2 linked regions of the Youhaiella tibetensis genome follow. The protein of the gene in region 1 interacts with the protein of each later gene in a pairwise test. Links are inferred from orthologs where the notes say so. Each region holds a gene or a part of one and is shown in the gene's direction. Other genes may lie near its edges. The genes, in order: uvrB and uvrA.

Region 1 (9,282 bases):
GCTCTGGTGGTTCCTGTGGCTGACCACCAACTTCATGTTCAGCGTCGCCATCGCCATCATGGTGTTCTCGCGCAAGGACGATATCGGCGGCCTGCTGGTCGGCAACGTCTTCCGCCTCGGCGGCGACGCGCTCTCCGTTCCCCTTGCCCTGGTCATCATGCGCATCGTCTCCCGCCTCAACCGGCTTCAAGCCGCCTACCGCGACCGCCAGCACAGTCACGCCCAGGAGCACGAGGCCGTTCCGCCGGCCGCCAATACCAACTTCGCCCGCGTCTGAACCCGGCGCCTGTCGCCGGCCTAAACACCGCATTCAGGCCCGGTTCAGCCGGCCCTTGGCAATCTCGTCCTCACAAACAGCGGCCCCGTAACCGCTGCCAGGGACACAGAGGTTACCATCATGAACAAGCACTCGATCTCGACGATCCTCGCCGCTGCCGCCTTCGCGCTGACCTCGGCAGCCGCCTTCGCCGCCCCCGCCGTCGCTACCGGTACCGTCAAGGTTCGCGACGATGCCGGCAACTATGGCAACTGGGTCGACACCCTCCATGCCGGCGAGCACGTCAACGTCACCGGCTGCAATTACGGCTGGTGCTACATCAAGCATCCCGGCCCCGATGGCTGGGTCAAGCAGAGCCGTCTCGATTTCGATTACGGCTACGACGACGCCGAGATCGTGGCCGTGACCCCGGTCGAACCCAGCATCGGCTTCGGCATGAATTTCGGCCCGGGCGGCGACGTTTCCTTCGGCTTCGGTTTCGCCTCCTACTGAGCCCGGTCGCCCGCCCCGGCAAAGCCACTCCCGCTGCCCCGGGAGTGGCTTTTCTTTTCTCCAAAATATTCTTCGTCCATTTGTCGATTACGGCGGGGCCGTCTCGTCGTGTCGGTATCAGGGCCAATTGCCCCGACCGAAAACGAGAGGACGAAAATGCAGATCTCCGCCTTGGCCGCCGTCGCGGTCGCCGCCATGTTCGCCACGCCCGCCTTCGCCGAGGACCGCACCGGCACGCTGCCGGTCAACGGCCTGGAAATGTATTATGAGATCCACGGCGAGGGAGAGCCGCTGGTCCTCATTCACGGCGCCTGGATGAATATCGACACCAACTGGGCCGCGCTCATGCCCACCCTCGCCATGGATCACAAGGTCATTGCCCTGGAGATGCAGGGCCACGGCCGCACCACCGATCGCGACACTCCCATCACCTATGAAGGCATGGCCGATGACGTCGCGGCCGCGCTCGATGCCCTCCAGGTCGAGAAGGCCGACATTTTCGGCTATTCCATGGGCGCCGGCATCGCGCTGCAGCTTGTCATCCGCCATCCCGAAAAGGTCGAGCGGCTCATCGCAGCCTCGGGCGGCTATTCCACCGACGGTCTCGCTGAAGGTTACGACGCAATGGTCGCCACCATGACGCCGGAAATGTTCGTCGGCACCCCGCTCGAGAGCGAGTACAAACGCCTCTCGCCCACCCCCGACCATTTCCGCGATTTCGCCGTCAAGATGATCGCCTTCGAGGCCCCGTTCTCCTGGCCGGAATCCGACATCAAGGCCATCAAGGCGCCCACCCTCCTTATCGGTGGCGACGCCGATATCGTCACGCTCGAGCACCAGGCCTCGCTCTACCGGCTGCTCGGCGGCACCGAGAATGGCGATATCAACGGCCTCTCCACCGCGCAGCTGCTCATCCTGCCGGGTACCAGCCATATCGGGGTCTTCTTCAACCCCCTCAACGTGGAGATCATGAAGCTGGCCGTCCCCGCTTTCCTTTCGGCCGAACTGCCGCCCAAGCCGCCCCAGTTCTAGGCGAATCGAGGCGGGATGGGTTTAGCTCTTCCCGCCTCTCCGTGGCCGTCCGGAGCCGCAGTTCCGCAGGATTTGCCTGTTCACGCCATGCCATGAGTCTTTATGACTTGCAGCACGACGAGGCTCCCATGCGCACCCAGGATAGCTACAACGATCGCCTGAACCGGATGCTCGACTACGTTTACGCCCATCTGGAGGACGACCTGTCCTTCGATCGGCTGGCGGAAGTCGCCTGCCTTTCGCCCTATCACTGGAGCCGCATCTATTCGGCCATGCGGGGCGAAACGATCGTCGCCACTATCCGCAGGCTGCGGCTCCAGCGCGCCGCCGAGCGTCTCTCCAACTCCGATCTCGACATCGAAGCCGTTGCGAAGCGCGCCGGATACGGATCCGCCGACACCTTCGGACGCGCCTTCAGGGAGGCATACGGCGCCAGCCCGGCGGCCTATCGGGCGGGCGGCTCGCACGCCGCCTTCAAGGCCGCCAACGCAGCGGGCGATGCCAATGCCTTCCCCGTGACCATCGAACACCTGCCCGAGCGGCGGTGCGCCGGCATCGATCATGCCGGTTCCTACATGGCCATCGACCATGCCATGGGCAGGCTCTTCGCCGAACTGGTCGCGCGCCAGGCCCTCCCCGCCGCGCCCGCGATGATCGGGGTCTTCTTCGACGATCCCGACCTCGGCCCCGAGGACGCGTTGCGCTCGCGGGCCTGCCTGCCGGTTGCCGGCTCGTTCTCGATCGATCCGCCGCTGGTTGAAACGGTCCTGCGCGGCGGCCCCTACGCGAAGCTGAGCTATACCGGCCCTTATGCCGACATGCGGGGCGCCTATCGCTGGCTCCTGGGTGTCTGGCTGCCCGCCTCCAGTCACGAACCCGCCGATGCGCCGATCTTTGAGGCCTACCTCAACGATCCCCGCCATGTGCCGCCGACCGAGCTGCGAACGGACATCCACCTCCCGCTCAAGTCCGCCCCATGAGCGCCCCGCCCGTTCCCGAGCCCGTTGCGCGGACCATTGCGCGCTACCCCGCGCCCGTTGCGACGCGCCTGATGGAAATTCGCGCGCTCATCTTTGCCGTGGCCGCGCGGACCGAAGGCGTCGGCCCGCTCACCGAAGCCCTCAAATGGGGCGAACCGGCTTACCTGACCGAAGCCAGCAGAAGCGGCACCACGATCCGGCTCGGCGCCACCCGGTCTTCTCCCGACGCCGCCGCCGTGCTGCTCAACTGCCGGACCAGCCTCGTGGAGTCATTCCGCGCCGGCTTCGCCGATGTCTTCGCCTTCGAGGGCAATCGCGCCGTCATCATGCCGATTGCGGGCCCGCTGCCGCAGGCGCCGCTGATCCTGTGCCTGCGCGCCGCGCTGACCTATCGCCGACGCTGACGGCGTCTCTTGTCCTAAGCCTGCCCCCAGGCATGCATCAGCACCAGGTTCGCGGCGGCGACCACGCCCAGCACCACCGCCCATTCCGTGCGGCCCGCCGCCTGAAGTGCCAGCACTGCCAGTGCGAACATCGCCACCTTGAAGACCGTCAGCCACGGCTCGCCCAGCCGCATGCCCGACTTCGGCGCCGCGAAGATGCCCCAGGCCGTCGCGGCCACGACCACCGCCACCACCGCGATCAGCCACTTGAGCCAGCCTGCCTGGTCGAGCCCAAGCGCCCACACCACGAAAGCCGCCAGCATCGCCAATTCCGCAACGAACGCCACCAGCAGGTTGCCCCCCTTCAAGATATCCACGCCTAACCTCCTGTTTCCGTCACGCGCCACCCTGCCACGAACGCTCCGCGCTGCCTCTCCGCCAAGGTCGTATTTCCGACCTGCATTTGTGTTTGGAGGCTCGCGCCCCTGTTCCCTTTCCGTTCCTGGCATGCTAAGCAGGGGCAACCAATCACGCCACTACTGACATTACCTGTCACGAGCCCTATCTATCGTGGGAGCGTCGGAGGAAACTGCCTCCGCGCCAGCAGACGGATCGACCATGGCCTCCGAGAAGAAATCCGCCCGTCCGGGCAAAGCCGAATTTTCCATCGATGACTTCCTGGGCGAGATCGAGAAGGCCGAGGACATGGCCGCGAGCAAGCCGCTGCCGCAGGAACGCCTGCGCAACAAGCGCGCCCTCGACCGCGCCGACCGCGCCGCCGCCGAGGAAGCCGTCGCCCCGAAAACCGCGCTCGAAAAGCGCCGCACCACCCAGTCCAGGCGCGACACCGCCACCGGCATGGCCCTCAAGGCTCCCAAGTCCAAGGCCAACTCCGTTGATCGCCCCACCAACCTGCCCGGCCTCGAGGAAGGCATGCAGGCCGGCTTCAACCACATGCCCTCCGGCGCCGCCCGCGACCGCATGACGGCGCGCGACATCTCCCGCGAAGCCGCCAAGGACCCGGAAGTCCTCGGCAAGCTGCGCGATGCGCTCGATACCGCCAAGGCGAAATCCAAAAAGCGCGGCTCGTCCCTCGAAGGCGCCGCCACCGTCGGCATCAGCGCCACCGTCAAGGCGCTCGAAGACATCATCCTCAACGGCCGCAAGGAAGTGGAAGGCTCCGCCCCCTGGGTGCCTCACCGCCCGGAGCGCCCCGAAAAGCGCGAAGGCGGCATCCCCTTCAAGCTCGTCACCGACTATGAACCGCGCGGCGACCAGCCCACCGCCATTGCTGAGCTCATCGAAGGCATCGAGAACGGCGAGACCGACCAGGTCCTGCTCGGCGTCACCGGCTCGGGCAAGACCTTCACCGCCGCCCAGGTCATCGCCCGCACCAACCGCCCGGCCCTCATCCTCGCCCCCAACAAGACGCTGGCCGCCCAGCTTTACGGCGAGTTCAAGTCCTTCTTCCCCGAGAACGCGGTCGAGTACTTCGTCTCCTACTACGACTATTACCAGCCCGAGGCCTACGTTCCGCGCACCGACACCTATATCGAGAAGGAATCCACCATCAACGAGCAGATCGACCGGATGCGCCACTCGGCCACCCGCGCCCTGCTCGAACGCGACGACGTCATCATCGTCGCCTCGGTGTCCTGCATCTACGGTATCGGCTCGGTCGAAGACTACACGGCCATGACCATCGACGTGCAGAAGGGCGAGAAGATCGACCAGCGCGAGCTCCTCGCCAAGCTGGTCGCCCTCCAGTACAAGCGCGGCGACACCGGCTTCGTGCGCGGCACTTTCCGGGTTCGCGGCGACACCATCGAGCTCTTCCCGGCCCACTATGAAGACGCCGCCTGGCGCATCACCCTCTTCGGCAACGAGGTGGAGGCCATCGCCGAGTTCGATCCCTTGACCGGCAAGAAGTCGTCCGACCTCACCTTCATCCGCGTCTTCGCCAACAGCCACCACGTGACGCCGCGCACGACGATGAACCAGGCCATCAAGCTCATCAAGCAGGAGCTTGCCGCCCGCCTCCAGGAGCTCAACGGCGCCGGCCGCTTCCTCGAAGCCCAGCGCCTTGAGCAGCGCACGCTCTTCGATCTCGAGATGATGGAAGCCACCGGCTCCTGCGCCGGCATCGAGAACTATTCGCGCTACTTCTCCGGTCGTCGCCCCGGCGAGCCGCCGCCGACGCTCTTCGAATACCTGCCCGACAACGCCCTGGTGTTCGTGGACGAATCCCACGTCACCATCGGCCAGCTCGGCGCCATGTATCGTGGCGACCTGCGCCGCAAGGCCACGCTCGCCGAATACGGCTTCCGCCTCCCCTCCTGCATGGACAACCGTCCGCTGCGCTTCGAGGAGTGGAACGCCATGCGCCCGCAATCGGTCTATGTCTCGGCCACGCCCGGCTCGTGGGAGATGGAGCAGACCGGCGGCGTCTTCGCCGAACAGGTCATCCGCCCCACCGGCCTCATCGACCCGCCCGTCGAGATCCGCCCCGCCAAGAGCCAGGTGGACGACGTCGTCGACGAGATCCGCCAGACCTCCAAGAACGGCTATCGCACCCTCGTCACCGTCCTCACCAAGAAGATGGCCGAGGACCTCACCGAATACATGCACGAGCAGGGCATCCGCGTGCGCTACATGCACTCGGACATCGACACCATCGAGCGCATCGAGATCATCCGCGACCTGCGCCTGGGCGCCTTCGACGTGCTGGTCGGCATCAACCTCTTGCGCGAAGGCCTCGACATCCCCGAATGCGGGCTCGTCGCCATCCTCGACGCCGACAAGGAAGGGTTCCTGCGCAGCGAAACCTCGCTCATCCAGACCATCGGCCGCGCCGCGCGTAACGTGGATGGCCGCGTCATCCTCTATGCCGACAACACCACCGGCTCGATGGAACGCGCGCTGGCCGAAACCAATCGCCGCCGCGAAAAGCAGATGGCCTACAACGAGGCCAACGGCATCACCCCGCAATCGGTGCGCTCCAACATCCTCGACATCGTCGATTCCGTCGCCGAGCGCGACCACGTCACCGTTTCCATCGGCAAGGGCAAGGACGGCAAGGAACAGGTCCAGGTCGGCGCCAACCTCGCCGCCGTCATCAAGGACCTCGAAGCCCAGATGCGCGAAGCCGCCACCAACCTCGAATTCGAACGCGCCGCACGCCTGCGCGACGAAATCAAGCGCCTGCGCGAAATGGAACTCGACACCCTCGAAGGCGCCGACCTCGCCGCCGACTGACCCCCGCGCCTTCTCCCCCTTGTGGGGGTGAAGAGCGGCTATCCCGACGAACGCCGGGCGCCAGCAGAACCGGGATAGAACTCAGCCCAACCGCGATCCCCGCCTTCATCCCTCATGGCGACGAAAACAAGCGTCCTTGCCCCCCACTTCACCTCTCCCCCTCGGGGAGAGGTCGGCCGCAGGCCGGGTGAGGGGCCGCCCCAACCACCGGCCCCAGGACCCAAAAGCCCTCCAGGCGCCAGCAGAACCGGGATAGAACTCAACCCGACCGCGAGCCACCGCCTTCATCTCCCCTGGCGACGAAAACAAGCGCCCTCGCCCCCACTTCACCTCGCCCCCTCGGGGAGAGGTCGGCCGCAGGCCGGGTGAGGGGCCGCCCCAACCACCGGCCCCAGGACCCAAAAGCCCTCCAGGAGCCGGCAGAACCGCGATAGAACTCAGCCCAACCGCGATCCCCGCCTTCATCTCACCTGGCGACGAAAACAAGCGCCCTCGCCCCCACTTCACCTCTCTCCCTCGGGGAGAGGTCGGCCGCAGGCCGGGTGAGGGGCCGCCCCAACCACCGGCCCCACGAACCCAAAAGCGCTCCCGCTGGCCTTCACCTCTTCCCTCCCCGTGTGAAGTGAAAAGCGTTTACCCCGGCAAACGCCAAGCCCCGCGGAGCCTTGCGAGCGATGCACACGCCGAGCCATGCCAGCCTCCGGCAGGACCGGGGAAACCCTCTGTCCCGATTGACCGGGAACCAATCCGTCTCTCAAATCCTGATTCCGATCCGCTCCAAGGAGGACGCCATGCGCGCGCCGAAATCCCTGCCGCTCTTCGCCCTGGCCCTGCTGGCCCTGCCCCCGCTCGCGACGCCCGCCCTCGCCGCCGAACCGACCGCCCGCGCCACGGCCATCCTCAACGTCCGCACCGCCCCCGGCTGGACCGCCCCCGTCATGGGCACCCTCGCTAAGAACCAGCAAGTCACCCTCAAATACTGCACGCGCAACGGCGACTGGTGCCAACTCGGCAGTGCGCTAACGCCGGAACTGGCGGGTGGATGGGTAAGGGCCGGCTACCTAGTGGGAATGGCCGCGAAGTCCCGGGTCACGCCGTTCAGGTTTCTGGTGAATCCAGAGTGGGAGCAACCTCTGCCACGCTAGCGGAGTTGCAAGCGGCGGGAGTTCGTCGCTATTGCTGCTTATCCCCTCCCCCACAGCCCACCCCATACTTCCCCTCCACACCAATGGAGGGTCCCATGTCTGCCAACTTCACCAACCAGTTCTTCGCCCGCCTGCAAGCGGCGCGGAATCAGCTTCTGCAACTCGACTGGTGGAGCGAAAAGCTCCCGCCCGAGCAGGTCGTCGATCTCCACGACGTGGTGAGGGTCAACGACGTCCTGCTGCTGGCCAGGAAGCTGGTCTCGCGCGAAAGATCGGCGGCCTTCGTGCAGTTGCTTTCCCCTGATCGCCCCGTCACCGCGGGCGGCGTGCGCCTGGCGGTCAAGCTGGCGCATGGGACGATCAAAACCTTCGTGCAGCGCTACGGCCATTTCGATCGCGATGTGCAGGAATGGGTTCTCCCCGGCGAGCGCACCTATGTCGAAAAGCGCGCGGGCGAGGGTTTTGACGACGATTTCGACTGGCGCTGAGCCGCACTTATCCCCGCGTTTGCCGCCCGCGCTAACATGGTCCCATCCCTCCGCAAGGCGCGGCACTGACGAGGTGTCGGCGGCCGGCGGGCGGATCGGGCGCCAAAAGCGTCCGATGCGTTCGCCGGGTTCTGGGAGACAGGTGGAGCGGGGGTCGCCCCGTTCCCGGCCTAAGTGTGACGTGACCGGCCCGGAGTGCGCTCGCGGGCAACTTGCGTGTACGGGTTTGTAGATCCCTGTCGCGCTGGGGCGAGGCGAGCCTCGCTACTACCAATATACAGATGAGGCAGACCTCGCCCCGGCCCGTCTACCCGAAACCCGCAGCGCTCCGGCGCGTGCGGATTTCGGTGTTGCCTCACGTCCAGTTGAGGCGCCGGCGCGCATCCATGGCGTGCCGTCCACGTTCTCCCGAAGGCGCTTTTCTGGAGATCGCCATGCCTGCCATTGCCTTAAGGGTCGGGCCCTGGCACCTGAACCATCCGTTCAGCTTGCGTTCAGGCGCCACGGCATCCAATGGCGGAAGGAAAGGGTTCTCCTTTCACCAGAAAACGAAACGAGCCTACCGAGGAGACGTCAAATGTCTGCTTTGCGCACCAAGATCCTGGCCGGTGGCCTTGCCGCCCTGGCGCTCGTCGCCACTGCCGGCGCGGCCCTCGCCGCCCCGGCCTATGCGACCAGCAATGTCAATGTCCGCTCCGGCCCCGGCACCGGCTATCGGAGCGTGGATGTCCTCACGCGCGGCCAGCCCGTCGATGTCCAGCAGTGCCGCGGCTCCTGGTGCTTCGTGTCCAAGCCTGGCCCCGATGGCTGGGTGTCGGCCAATTACCTCTCCTCCAGCGGCGGTTATTACCGTCCGCGTCCCCCGCGCCCGCCGGTCTACCCGATCCATCCGCGCCCGCCCTTCTACCCCGATCACGGCTGGGGTGGCCCCAATTGGGGTGGTCCGGGCTGGGGTCACCGCCCGCCGCCGCGCCCGCGTCCGAACCCCGGCGCCAGCTTCTGCATGAATGGCCCGAACGGCTATTTCTGCATGGGGAACTGAGGTCTATTCGACCTTGAGCCGCTCGATGTCGATCCCCTTGGCCACAAGGGGGTCGCGCATCCTGCGGCTCCAGAATTCGTTGAGGCCGTAAATGGCGACCGCGCCCACGGCCAGCGAGATGCCGAAGCCGCGGAACCCGTCCTGGTTGGCGAACACCACCGCCGCCGCCAGGGCCACCGCGCCGATCG
Region 2 (9,496 bases), 900 kb from region 1 along the record:
CCTGTTCTTCATCTTCAACTGGCTGGCCTACTGGCGCGACGGCATGGATCCCTACAAGGCCGTCGACACCACGGTGAAAGTCGTCGGGCCCGCCAGTGCCCTGACCATGCTCACCACACTGGTCTCGTTCGCCTCGCTCTCGCTGACCCCGGGCCAGGGCATCCAGGAATTTTCCATAGCAGGTACAATCGCTTCGCTGCTCAGCTTCGTCTGCCTGATGACGTTCCTGCCGCTCGTCCTCAAGCTGGCCATTCGCCTCGGCTTCAGGATTCCGCCGCAAACCGGCTTCGTGCTGACTGCACCGATGAAGCTCTCCTGGTTCCTCGCCACGCGCTTCAGCCGCGCCATGGCCGCCGGAGCCATCGTTGTCACCGCCGCCCTCTTCGTTCCCTATTTCCTGGTCGAACCGCGTTTCGCATTCGAGGACTATGTCGCCAGGGATTCCTCGGCCCTCGACGCGGCGGTTGATATCGACGCCGGCGTCGGCGGCGTTGCCCCCATCTATGTCCGCGTACCGCTCAAGGACGGCGTTTCGGACGTCACCGACGGCGATTTCGAAACCATCCGTACCGTGCACCGGATACTCGAGAGCCATCTTGGACAGAACAAGGTCATCTCTGCGGCCAGTTTCGTCCACTACGAGGATTCCGGCTTCACGCGGCAGGACATCTTCGATTCTGTGGGGCAATTCCTCAAGCGCCGCTTCATCACCGACGATGGCACCCAGGCCCTGGTGACCGGGTTCATGCCGACCATCATCGATTCCGAGGCCCTCAAGGACCTGGTGCACACGACACAGGCCGAGATCGAGGCTGCCGGTATCAAGGGCGCCGAGATCGGCGGCTTCCGCATCCTCACCGCCTTTGCCACCGACAATATCGTCCAGGGCCTCCAGCTCGACCTGACCTTCAGCGTGCTGGTGAACCTCTTCCTTATCGGCTTTGCCTTCCGCTCGTTGCGGGTCGCCATGGCGACGGCAATTCCCAATCTCTTTCCGGTGCTCGGCGCCGAAGCCTATCTCTGGTGGTCGGGCGCTGGCCTGCAGCTCACCACCGTCCTCTCGTTGACCATCGCCTTCGGCATTGCGGTCGACGACACGACGCACTTCCTCTCCCACTACCTGCATGCTCGCCGGGAGGAAGGGCGTGAACATCGCGACGCGGTGCGACACACCATGGAGCGTATCGGTGGGGCAATCGTGGCGACAACGATCATCCTGTGCTCCGGCACGGGCATTGTCGCAACCTCCGGACTGCCGCAGGTCGCGCTGTTCGGTTCTTTGTTTGTGATAACCCTCGCTCTGGCACTGATCGGAGATGTGTTTATTCTCCCGGCCTTGCTCGTAGCTGGGGGCAAATTCTTTCATCCTCTTGGAGGCATCAAGAAATGAACAACGGCGGACCCCTGTGGCGCGCTCTTGCGCTCGCTGGTCTGATGGTCGCGGGCGCTGCTGCCCCCGCGATGGCTGCACAGGCCGACATCGAATTCCTGGGCAGCTACCTGGGTGACTGGAAAGGGCGCGGTCAGTTGCAGGGCGCAAACACCGAGACGGTGGTTTGCAAGCTCAACCTGACGGCGGCCAACAACAACACCAAGATCAACTATTCCGGCCGCTGCACCCTCGCGGGCAGCAACCTCGCCGTTAACGGCACGGTCGCCTATATCGACGCCAAGCGGCGCTACGAGGCCGTCATGACCTCCAATGCCTCGTTTACCGGCACGGCGATCGGCCAGCGCCAAGGCAACGGCGTCGTCTTCAACCTCCGGGAAAAAGAGCGCGACGAGGCCGCCAAGCGCGACATGACGATCACCTCGTCGATCTCGCTCCTCGACAACGCCATCATGGTCGAGTTCCTCGTCGTGGATGACGCCACCGGCGACACCATCCGCGCCAAGGTCCCCTTCGCCAAGTAATCCGGCGGAAAAGCCGGCCACCATTGAAAAAGGGCGGCCCTGCGGCCGCCCTTTTTCAATTCCGATCTCGTTCGCTCAGAACGGGATATCGTCATCCATTCCGCCGGATTCGAACGCCGGCGTGCTCGACGGACGGCGGCTCTGGCCGCCACCGCCGCTGGACTGACCGCCGAACCCGCCCTCGCCGCCGCGCGGACCCGAGAAGCCACCGCCCTCGTTGTCGCCGCGACCGTCGAGCATGGTCAGGTTCGAGTTGAAGTTCTGCAGCACCACCTCGGTGGAATAGCGGTCCTGGCCGCTCTGGTCCTGCCACTTGCGCGTCTGCAGCGCGCCTTCGATGTAGACCTTGCTGCCCTTGCGCAGATACTGCTCGGCTACCTTGGTGAGACCTTCATTGAAGATCACCACACGGTGCCACTCGGTCCGCTCCTTGCGCTCGCCGGTATTGCGATCTCGCCAGGTATCGGTCGTCGCCACGCTCAGGTTCACCACCTTGCCGCCGCTCGGCAGCGAGCGCACTTCCGGGTCGTTACCGAGATTGCCGATCAAGATGACCTTGTTTACGCTGCCCGCCATCGCCTGTCCTTCCGTACTCGTTTGGCTGGAGCCACCGGCTCCGCCGTTTGGCGCACTTTATGCGGTTGCACCTGTCCGCGCCCGCCCTGTTTTGAGGTTTCAACAGGCGCAGACCGCATTGTTCTCTATATGTTCCGTCAATGTCAGCAAATGTCAAGTAATCTGGGCGCTTTGCAGATGTGATCTGCGTGGATTCACCCTTGACCGAATCCACCCTGTTCCGCTTATGTTCTTTCCGCTAGTATATTGCCGCATCGTGGCCCGGCACGGGCTGCGACGAGATTGATGGGACTGCGGCGGCCACCTTGCGCTAAACAAGCCTGGCTTGCGAAACTGCGCCGGCGCGCCTATCTCCCGATCTTGGCTGCCAGCCAGGATCAGACCGCATCGTTACCCGTACGTTCGCTTCGCTCGACGGAGCGGCATAGAGCCGTGGACCAGAATATGCCCGACGCCAACAATCGTGAAATCGTCATCCGCGGTGCCAAGGAGCACAACCTCAAGTCCGTTGACCTGCGGCTGCCGCGCGACAAACTGATCGTGATGACGGGCCTGTCGGGTTCGGGCAAGTCCTCCCTGGCGTTCGACACCATCTATGCCGAAGGTCAGCGGCGCTATGTCGAGAGCCTCTCGGCCTACGCGCGCCAGTTCCTGGAAATGATGCAGAAGCCTGATGTCGAGCAGATCGACGGGCTCTCTCCGGCCATCTCGATCGAGCAGAAGACCACCTCGCGCAATCCGCGCTCGACCGTGGGCACCGTCACCGAGATCTACGATTACCTCCGCCTGCTCTACGCGCGCGTCGGCATCCCCTATTCGCCCGCCACCGGCCTTCCCATCGAGAGCCAGACTGTCTCCCAAATGGTAGACAAGGTTCTAGCCCTGCCCGAAGGCACGCGTCTCTACCTCCTCGCGCCAATGATCCGCGGCCGCAAGGGCGAGTACAAGCGCGAACTCAACGACCTGATGCGCAAGGGCTTCCAGCGCGTCAAGATCGACGGCGAGTTCTACGACATCGAGGACGCGCCGAGCCTCGACAAGAAGCTCAAGCATGACCTTGAAGTCGTGGTCGACCGCCTGGTCGTTTCCCCTGACATCGCTTCGCGCCTGGCCGAAAGCTTCGAGACGGCGCTCAAGCTTGCCGACGGCATCGCGCTGGTCGAATACGCCGACGAGAAGGAGGCCGATGGTTCGGCCAAGAGCATCACGTTCTCGGAAAAATTCGCCTGCCCGGTCTCCGGCTTCACGATTGCCGAGATCGAGCCGCGCCTCTTCTCGTTCAACAACCCGTTCGGCGCCTGTCCGGTATGCGATGGCCTGGGCACCGAGCGCAAGATCGACCCGGACCTTGTGGTTCCGGACGCATCGCTGTCGCTGCGCGACGGCGCCATCCTGCCATGGTCCAAGACTTCGGCTCCCTACTACCTGCAGACGCTCGAAGCGGTGGCGCGGCACTATGGCGCCTCCACCGGATCTGCGTGGGAGGATCTCTCCGATGACGTGCGCCAGGCCCTGCTCTACGGCACCGGCAAGACGCAGATCAATTTCGTCTACGACGACGGCCTGCGCACCTATAAGACCACCAAGCCCTTCGAAGGCGTGATCGGCAACCTCGAGCGCCGCTACAAGGAAACCGAATCCGCCGGCATGCGCGAAGAGATCGAGCGCTACATGTCCTCGGCGCCGTGCGTCGCCTGTAACGGCTATCGCTTGAAGCCCGAGGCTCTGGCGGTCAAGATCAACGGGCTCCACATCGGCCAGGTGACCGAAAAGTCGATCCGCAACGCCTCCGACTGGTTGAAGGAGCTGCCCCGGCACCTCAACGACAACCAGCGCACCATCGGCGAGCGCGTCCTCAAGGAAATCCGCGAGCGCCTGGATTTCCTAAACGACGTCGGCCTCGACTACCTGACCCTGGCCCGCAACTCCGGCTCGCTCTCGGGCGGCGAAAGCCAGCGCATCCGCCTGGCCAGCCAGATCGGTTCGGGCCTCACCGGCGTGCTCTACGTTCTCGACGAGCCCTCGATCGGCCTGCACCAGCGCGATAACGAACGCCTGCTCGAAACCCTGCGCCGGCTGCGCGACCTCGGCAACACCGTGATCGTGGTCGAACACGACGAAGACGCCATCCTGACCGCCGACTACGTTGTCGATATCGGCCCGGGCGCCGGCGTCCATGGCGGCCATATCGTGGCTGAAGGCACCCCACAGGATATCATCGACAATCCGGACAGCATCACCGGCGCCTATCTTTCGGGCCGCATGGGCATCCCCCTGCCCGCCGAGCGCCGCGAGCCGTCCAAGACCCGCAAACTCTCGCTCAAGGGCGCGACGGGCAACAACCTCAAGGATGTCTCGGTCGACGTTCCACTGGGCCTGTTCGTTGCCATCACCGGCGTCTCGGGCGGGGGCAAGTCGACACTGATGATCGACACCATGTACCAGGCCATCGCGCGCCGCCTCAACGGCGCTCGCGTGGTGCCGGCGCCTCACGAGGCGCTGACTGGCCTGGAGTTCCTCGACAAGGTCATCGATATCGACCAGAGCCCCATCGGGCGCACGCCCCGCTCGAACCCCGCCACCTATACCGGCGCCTTCACGCCGCTGCGCGAGTGGTTCGCCGGACTGCCGGAAGCCAAGGCCCGCGGTTACGGCCCGGGGCGCTTCTCCTTCAACGTCAAGGGCGGACGCTGCGAGAAGTGCGAGGGCGATGGCGTTCTCAAGATCGAGATGCACTTCTTGCCCGATGTCTACGTCACCTGCGACGTCTGCAAGGGCAAGCGCTACAACCGCGAGACGCTCGAGGTCCAGTTCAAGGGCAAGTCGATCTCCGATATCCTCGACATGACCATCGATGAGGGCGTGGAGTTCTTCGCCGCCGTGCCCTCGATCCGCGACAAGCTGGTGACGCTCCAGCGCGTCGGGCTGGGTTACGTCAAGATCGGCCAGCCCGCCACGACCCTCTCAGGCGGCGAAGCCCAACGCGTCAAGCTCTCCAAGGAGTTGTCCAAGCGCGCCACTGGCCGCACGCTCTATATGCTGGACGAACCCACGACTGGCCTGCACTTCCACGACGTGGCCAAGCTGCTCGAAGTCCTGCACGAACTGGTCGAGGGCGGCAACACGGTGGTCGTTATCGAGCACAACCTCGAGGTCATCAAGACGGCCGACTGGATCATCGATATGGGCCCGGAGGGCGGCGACGGCGGCGGCGAAGTTGTCGGCGTCGGCACGCCCGAAGATGTTGCAGCCAATCCAAGATCTTACACGGGCGCCTTCCTCAAGGAAGTCATGGCGCGCCGGCCACCGCGAAGTCAGGCGGCAGAGTGATGTGAGCAAGGGCGGCCTGGGTGCCGCCCTTTGTTTTTGGGCCATTCCCCTGCGGCAATCGTCGAAATTCCCCCATGTGTATGACGGGGGAATGAAGATCGGCATGCGTGATACGCATGGCCCGCTTGAGGTTTGAGGCATTTCATGACTGCGCGATTCAGCTCATCTTCCCCACTGGGGCAAACTCGGAAAGGAAGTGCGCAAATGTTTGTTAGAGCGGTCTGGCGCGTAAGGCGACTGGTCGACATCAAGCAGACATTGCGGGAAATGGACGTTCCGACGACGCGAGAGGCCGACATGCTCGGTCTCTGTGGGCCGGATTTTTCCAAGATGACCCGTGGTCTGTTCGACAAGTAGCTTACAACGCGAAATCCATGTTCGGGCGGCCGTCACGGGAAACCGGGCGGCCGCTTCGGTTTTCAGATTCTGAATTTCTGATGAACGCGCTTGAAAAGAGTTATGCGGATTTCGCATGTCAAATCTGAGCAATCACCCTCTGCTCAAATCAAGACCTCGGCACTAGATACAGTGCGTACGACGAAAGGAGACACCAAATGGACATTCGCAAGACCCTTCGCAAGTGGGCTGCCTACCAGCAGACCGTCCGTGAGCTGAACGCTCTCGACAACCGTCAGCTGACCGACCTCGGCATCACCCGCAGCGACATCTCCCGTATTGCGCGCGACCATGCCAGCACCCTCTAAAGGTTCGCTGACTGCCCGCATCGCGGAGAAGTTCAGAACACCCGCTCTCTAAGAGGCGGGTGTTCTTGTTTTTGGGCCCTAGAACGCCAGGCGCCCGACCAGTTCCTCGTAGGATACGCAAACGGCCGCCTGGAAAGCCTTGCGTTCCTTGAGCCGTTCATACCAGGCCTCGAAATGCGGCAAGCTCGGGCGCTCCACCGGCATGGTGAACCAGCGATAGAGCGAAACCCCAGCAACGATGTCGGCGTAGGTGAACTCCTTCCCACCCAGATACGGCACTCGTGAAAGGCGCTCGTCGAGCATTCGCTGCAATGCGGTCGTCTGGGCGATGCCCTTGTCGATGGCCCCCCGGTTCTGCTGGTCCAGCGGCGTACGCACCAGGTTCCAGAACACCTCGATCCACGCTGGCTGATAGGTCGTGGCCGTCCAGTCCGTCCATTGATCGGCAGCGGCGCGTTCGCGCGGCTCGACCGGCCAGATGAGGCCCGAGGCGTAGGTCGCCGCCAGATAGCGCACGATCGCATGGCTCTCCCACAGCACCAGGTCGCCGTCGCGCAGCGTCGGCACCTTGCCGTTGGGGTTCATTGCCCGGTATTTCGGATCGTCCGTGCCGCCGAACGAGCCGCCCAGAGGCAGGTGTTCGTAGTCCAGTTCCAGCTCGGCAAGGAGCCAGCTCACCTTCTGCACATTGGACGAATTCAGGCGTCCCCAGAGCGTGATCGTCACTTGGCTCTCCTCTTGTTGAGTCGGCCACAAGCTTACCGTGTTGCGCCGGATCGGCGCAGTTGCTAAAGCCGCGCCATGTCCAGTTCCTCCACGCAACCCATCCATATCATCGGCGGCGGTCTCGCCGGCTCGGAAGCCGCCTGGCAGGCCGCCCAGGCAGGCGCCAGCGTCATCCTGCACGAGATGCGCCCATTCCAGAAGTCGCCCGCCCACCTCACCGAGGGGCTGGCCGAACTCGTCTGTTCCAACAGCTTCCGTTCGGACGATCACGAGTACAATGCCGTTGGCCTGCTGCATGAGGAAATGCGCCGCTGCGGCTCGCTGATCATGCAGATGGCCGATCGGCACAAGCTACCCGCCGGCGGCGCGCTCGCGGTCGATCGCGTCGGCTTCTCCGATGCCGTCACCGCCGCCATCACCAGCCACCCCAACATCACCCTCGAGCGCGGCGAGATCACGGGCCTGCCCCCGGCCGATTGGCACAATGTCATCATCGCCACCGGCCCGCTCACGTCCCAGCCGCTCGCCGAAGCCATCCAAAAGCTGACGGGCGAGGATGCCCTCGCCTTTTTCGATGCCATCGCTCCCATCATTCATGGCGAGAGCATCAATCGCGATATCGTCTGGGCCCAATCCCGCTATGACAAGGCCGGCCCCGGCGGCACCGGCGCCGATTACCTCAACTGCCCGATGACCGAGCAGCAGTACAACGACTTCGTCGACGCCCTGCTCACCGGCGAAAAGCACGTCTACCACGAGTGGGAGAACGTGCCCTATTTCGATGGCTGCCTGCCCGTCGAAGTCATGGCCGAACGCGGTCGCGAGACTCTGCGCCACGGCCCGCTCAAGCCGGTCGGCCTTACCAACCCGCGCGATCCGGAAAACAAGCCCTACGCCATCGTCCAGCTGCGCCAGGACAACGCCCTGGGCACGCTCTGGAACATGGTAGGTTTCCAGACCAAGCTGAAATACCGCAAGCAGGCCGATATCTTCCGCATGATCCCGGGCCTCGAGCAGGCCCAGTTCGCCCGCCTTGGCGGGCTCCACCACAATACCTTCCTCAATTCGCCCAAGGTGCTCGGTCGTGACCTGCGCCTCAAGGCGGATCCGCGCCTGCGCTTTGCCGGCCAGATCACGGGCGTTGAAGGCTATGTCGAAAGCACAGCCATCGGCCTCATCGCCGGTCGCATGGCCGCGGCGTCCTTGCGCGGGGTCGAGCTGATGGCTCCGCCCGCGACGACCGCCATGGGCGCACTCATCAACCACATCACCGGCGGGCACATCGAGGATGGCGAGCAGAAGCTGCGCAGCTTCCAGCCCATGAACGTCAACTTCGGCCTCTTCCCGCCTGTGACTGTCACCAAGCCCGAAGGCGTCAAGCGCTGGCGCGGCCCGGAAAAGGCCATGGCCAAGAAGAAGGCCGTAAGCGAGCGGGCGCTCGAAGACCTCAAGGTCTGGGCCTGACGGCCAGCAACGCGCCGGACCCGCGCTCGACCGCATCGAGCGCGGCATCGGCCATTTCCACTATGTCACCCCTGCAGTCCCCATCCAGCCAGGCCGCCAGCGCAGCCTCGAGCGCTGCCACGATCGTTGCCGCCGCCACCCGCACCGAGAGCGAAGCCGCCTCGCCACCGGTCCGTTGCGCGATGATCGTGCACAGCACCTCACCGCTACGCGCGTGGTCAAGCGCCGCCGCGGCGCGGAGCGCGGGAACCTGTCGCGCCAACCGGGCGCGCGCCACCATCGAATCCTTGTCCTGGTCCATTACCGTTGCCAGGCCGGCGCGGAACGCCTGCCTCAGACTGGCCAGCACCGGTTCGTCCAGCGGACGATCCTCCAGGAGCCCAAGAAAAAGCGGATCATAGTCGTCCGCCACCAGTGCCTCCTTGGTGGGGAAGTAGTTGAACAGCGTCCCGGTGGAAACATCGGCGGCACGCGCGATTTCCTCGGTCGTGGTGGCCTCGAACCCCTTGCTCAGGAACAGCTCGAGCGCCACCTGCTGAATGCGTGCGCGGGTCTGGCGCTTCTTGCGTTCACGCAAACCCTCGGGCCGTTCGTCCATCTTCACTGCCCTCATGCCACTGCCGCTGGCATCGCGCGGCCGCTCCCTCTGCTCCCAAAGGCTCGCCCCATCCACATTGCCCCCGCCGCCAGCGGCCAAAGCCGGGTCGCTGTATTGCGCAGCGCGATACCCCACGCCGTGCGCGGTACCAGAACCGCTGCATTGGCGCCAATGCCTTTCTGCC

What was found.
Region 2: the proteins of uvrB (region 1) and uvrA interact in binary tests that used the Escherichia coli proteins (3 or more experiments, as listed by UniProt). The link is inferred for Youhaiella tibetensis from one-to-one orthologs.

Annotation. Positions count from the first base shown.
Region 1 is NZ_CP041690.1:3,240,016-3,249,297, forward strand. Bases 3,388-6,619 are described here. They hold uvrB (excinuclease ABC subunit UvrB), read left to right. Parts: upstream 3,388-3,782; coding sequence 3,783-6,419; downstream 6,420-6,619. Other genes in these bases: FNA67_RS15865 (DUF2568 domain-containing protein), read right to left, coding at 3,388-3,541. Outside these bases: FNA67_RS15840 (DUF4328 domain-containing protein), read left to right, coding at 1-277; FNA67_RS15845 (SH3 domain-containing protein), read left to right, coding at 398-769; FNA67_RS15850 (alpha/beta fold hydrolase), read left to right, coding at 926-1,801; FNA67_RS15855 (AraC family transcriptional regulator), read left to right, coding at 1,930-2,781; FNA67_RS15860 (DUF1801 domain-containing protein), read left to right, coding at 2,778-3,185; more of FNA67_RS15865, read right to left, coding at 3,200-3,387; FNA67_RS15875 (SH3 domain-containing protein), read left to right, coding at 7,151-7,564; FNA67_RS15880 (hypothetical protein), read left to right, coding at 7,660-8,052; FNA67_RS15885 (SH3 domain-containing protein), read left to right, coding at 8,630-9,094; FNA67_RS15890 (hypothetical protein), read right to left, coding at 9,098-9,282. UniProt on the Escherichia coli protein: The UvrABC repair system catalyzes the recognition and processing of DNA lesions. A damage recognition complex composed of 2 UvrA and 2 UvrB subunits scans DNA for abnormalities.
Region 2 is NZ_CP041690.1:2,335,961-2,345,456, forward strand. What follows is about bases 2,575-6,020. They hold uvrA (excinuclease ABC subunit UvrA), read left to right. Parts: upstream 2,575-2,934; coding sequence 2,935-5,820; downstream 5,821-6,020. In the rest of the region: FNA67_RS11330 (efflux RND transporter permease subunit), read left to right, coding at 1-1,390; FNA67_RS11335 (hypothetical protein), read left to right, coding at 1,387-1,914; FNA67_RS11340 (single-stranded DNA-binding protein), read right to left, coding at 1,990-2,490; FNA67_RS21930 (hypothetical protein), read left to right, coding at 6,025-6,177; FNA67_RS11350 (DUF1127 domain-containing protein), read left to right, coding at 6,375-6,524; FNA67_RS11355 (glutathione S-transferase family protein), read right to left, coding at 6,603-7,250; methylenetetrahydrofolate--tRNA-(uracil(54)-C(5))-methyltransferase (FADH(2)-oxidizing) TrmFO, read left to right, coding at 7,326-8,714; FNA67_RS11365 (TetR/AcrR family transcriptional regulator), read right to left, coding at 8,698-9,312; FNA67_RS11370 (FAD-dependent monooxygenase), read right to left, coding at 9,324-9,496. UniProt on the Escherichia coli protein: The UvrABC repair system catalyzes the recognition and processing of DNA lesions. UvrA is an ATPase and a DNA-binding protein. A damage recognition complex composed of 2 UvrA and 2 UvrB subunits scans DNA for abnormalities.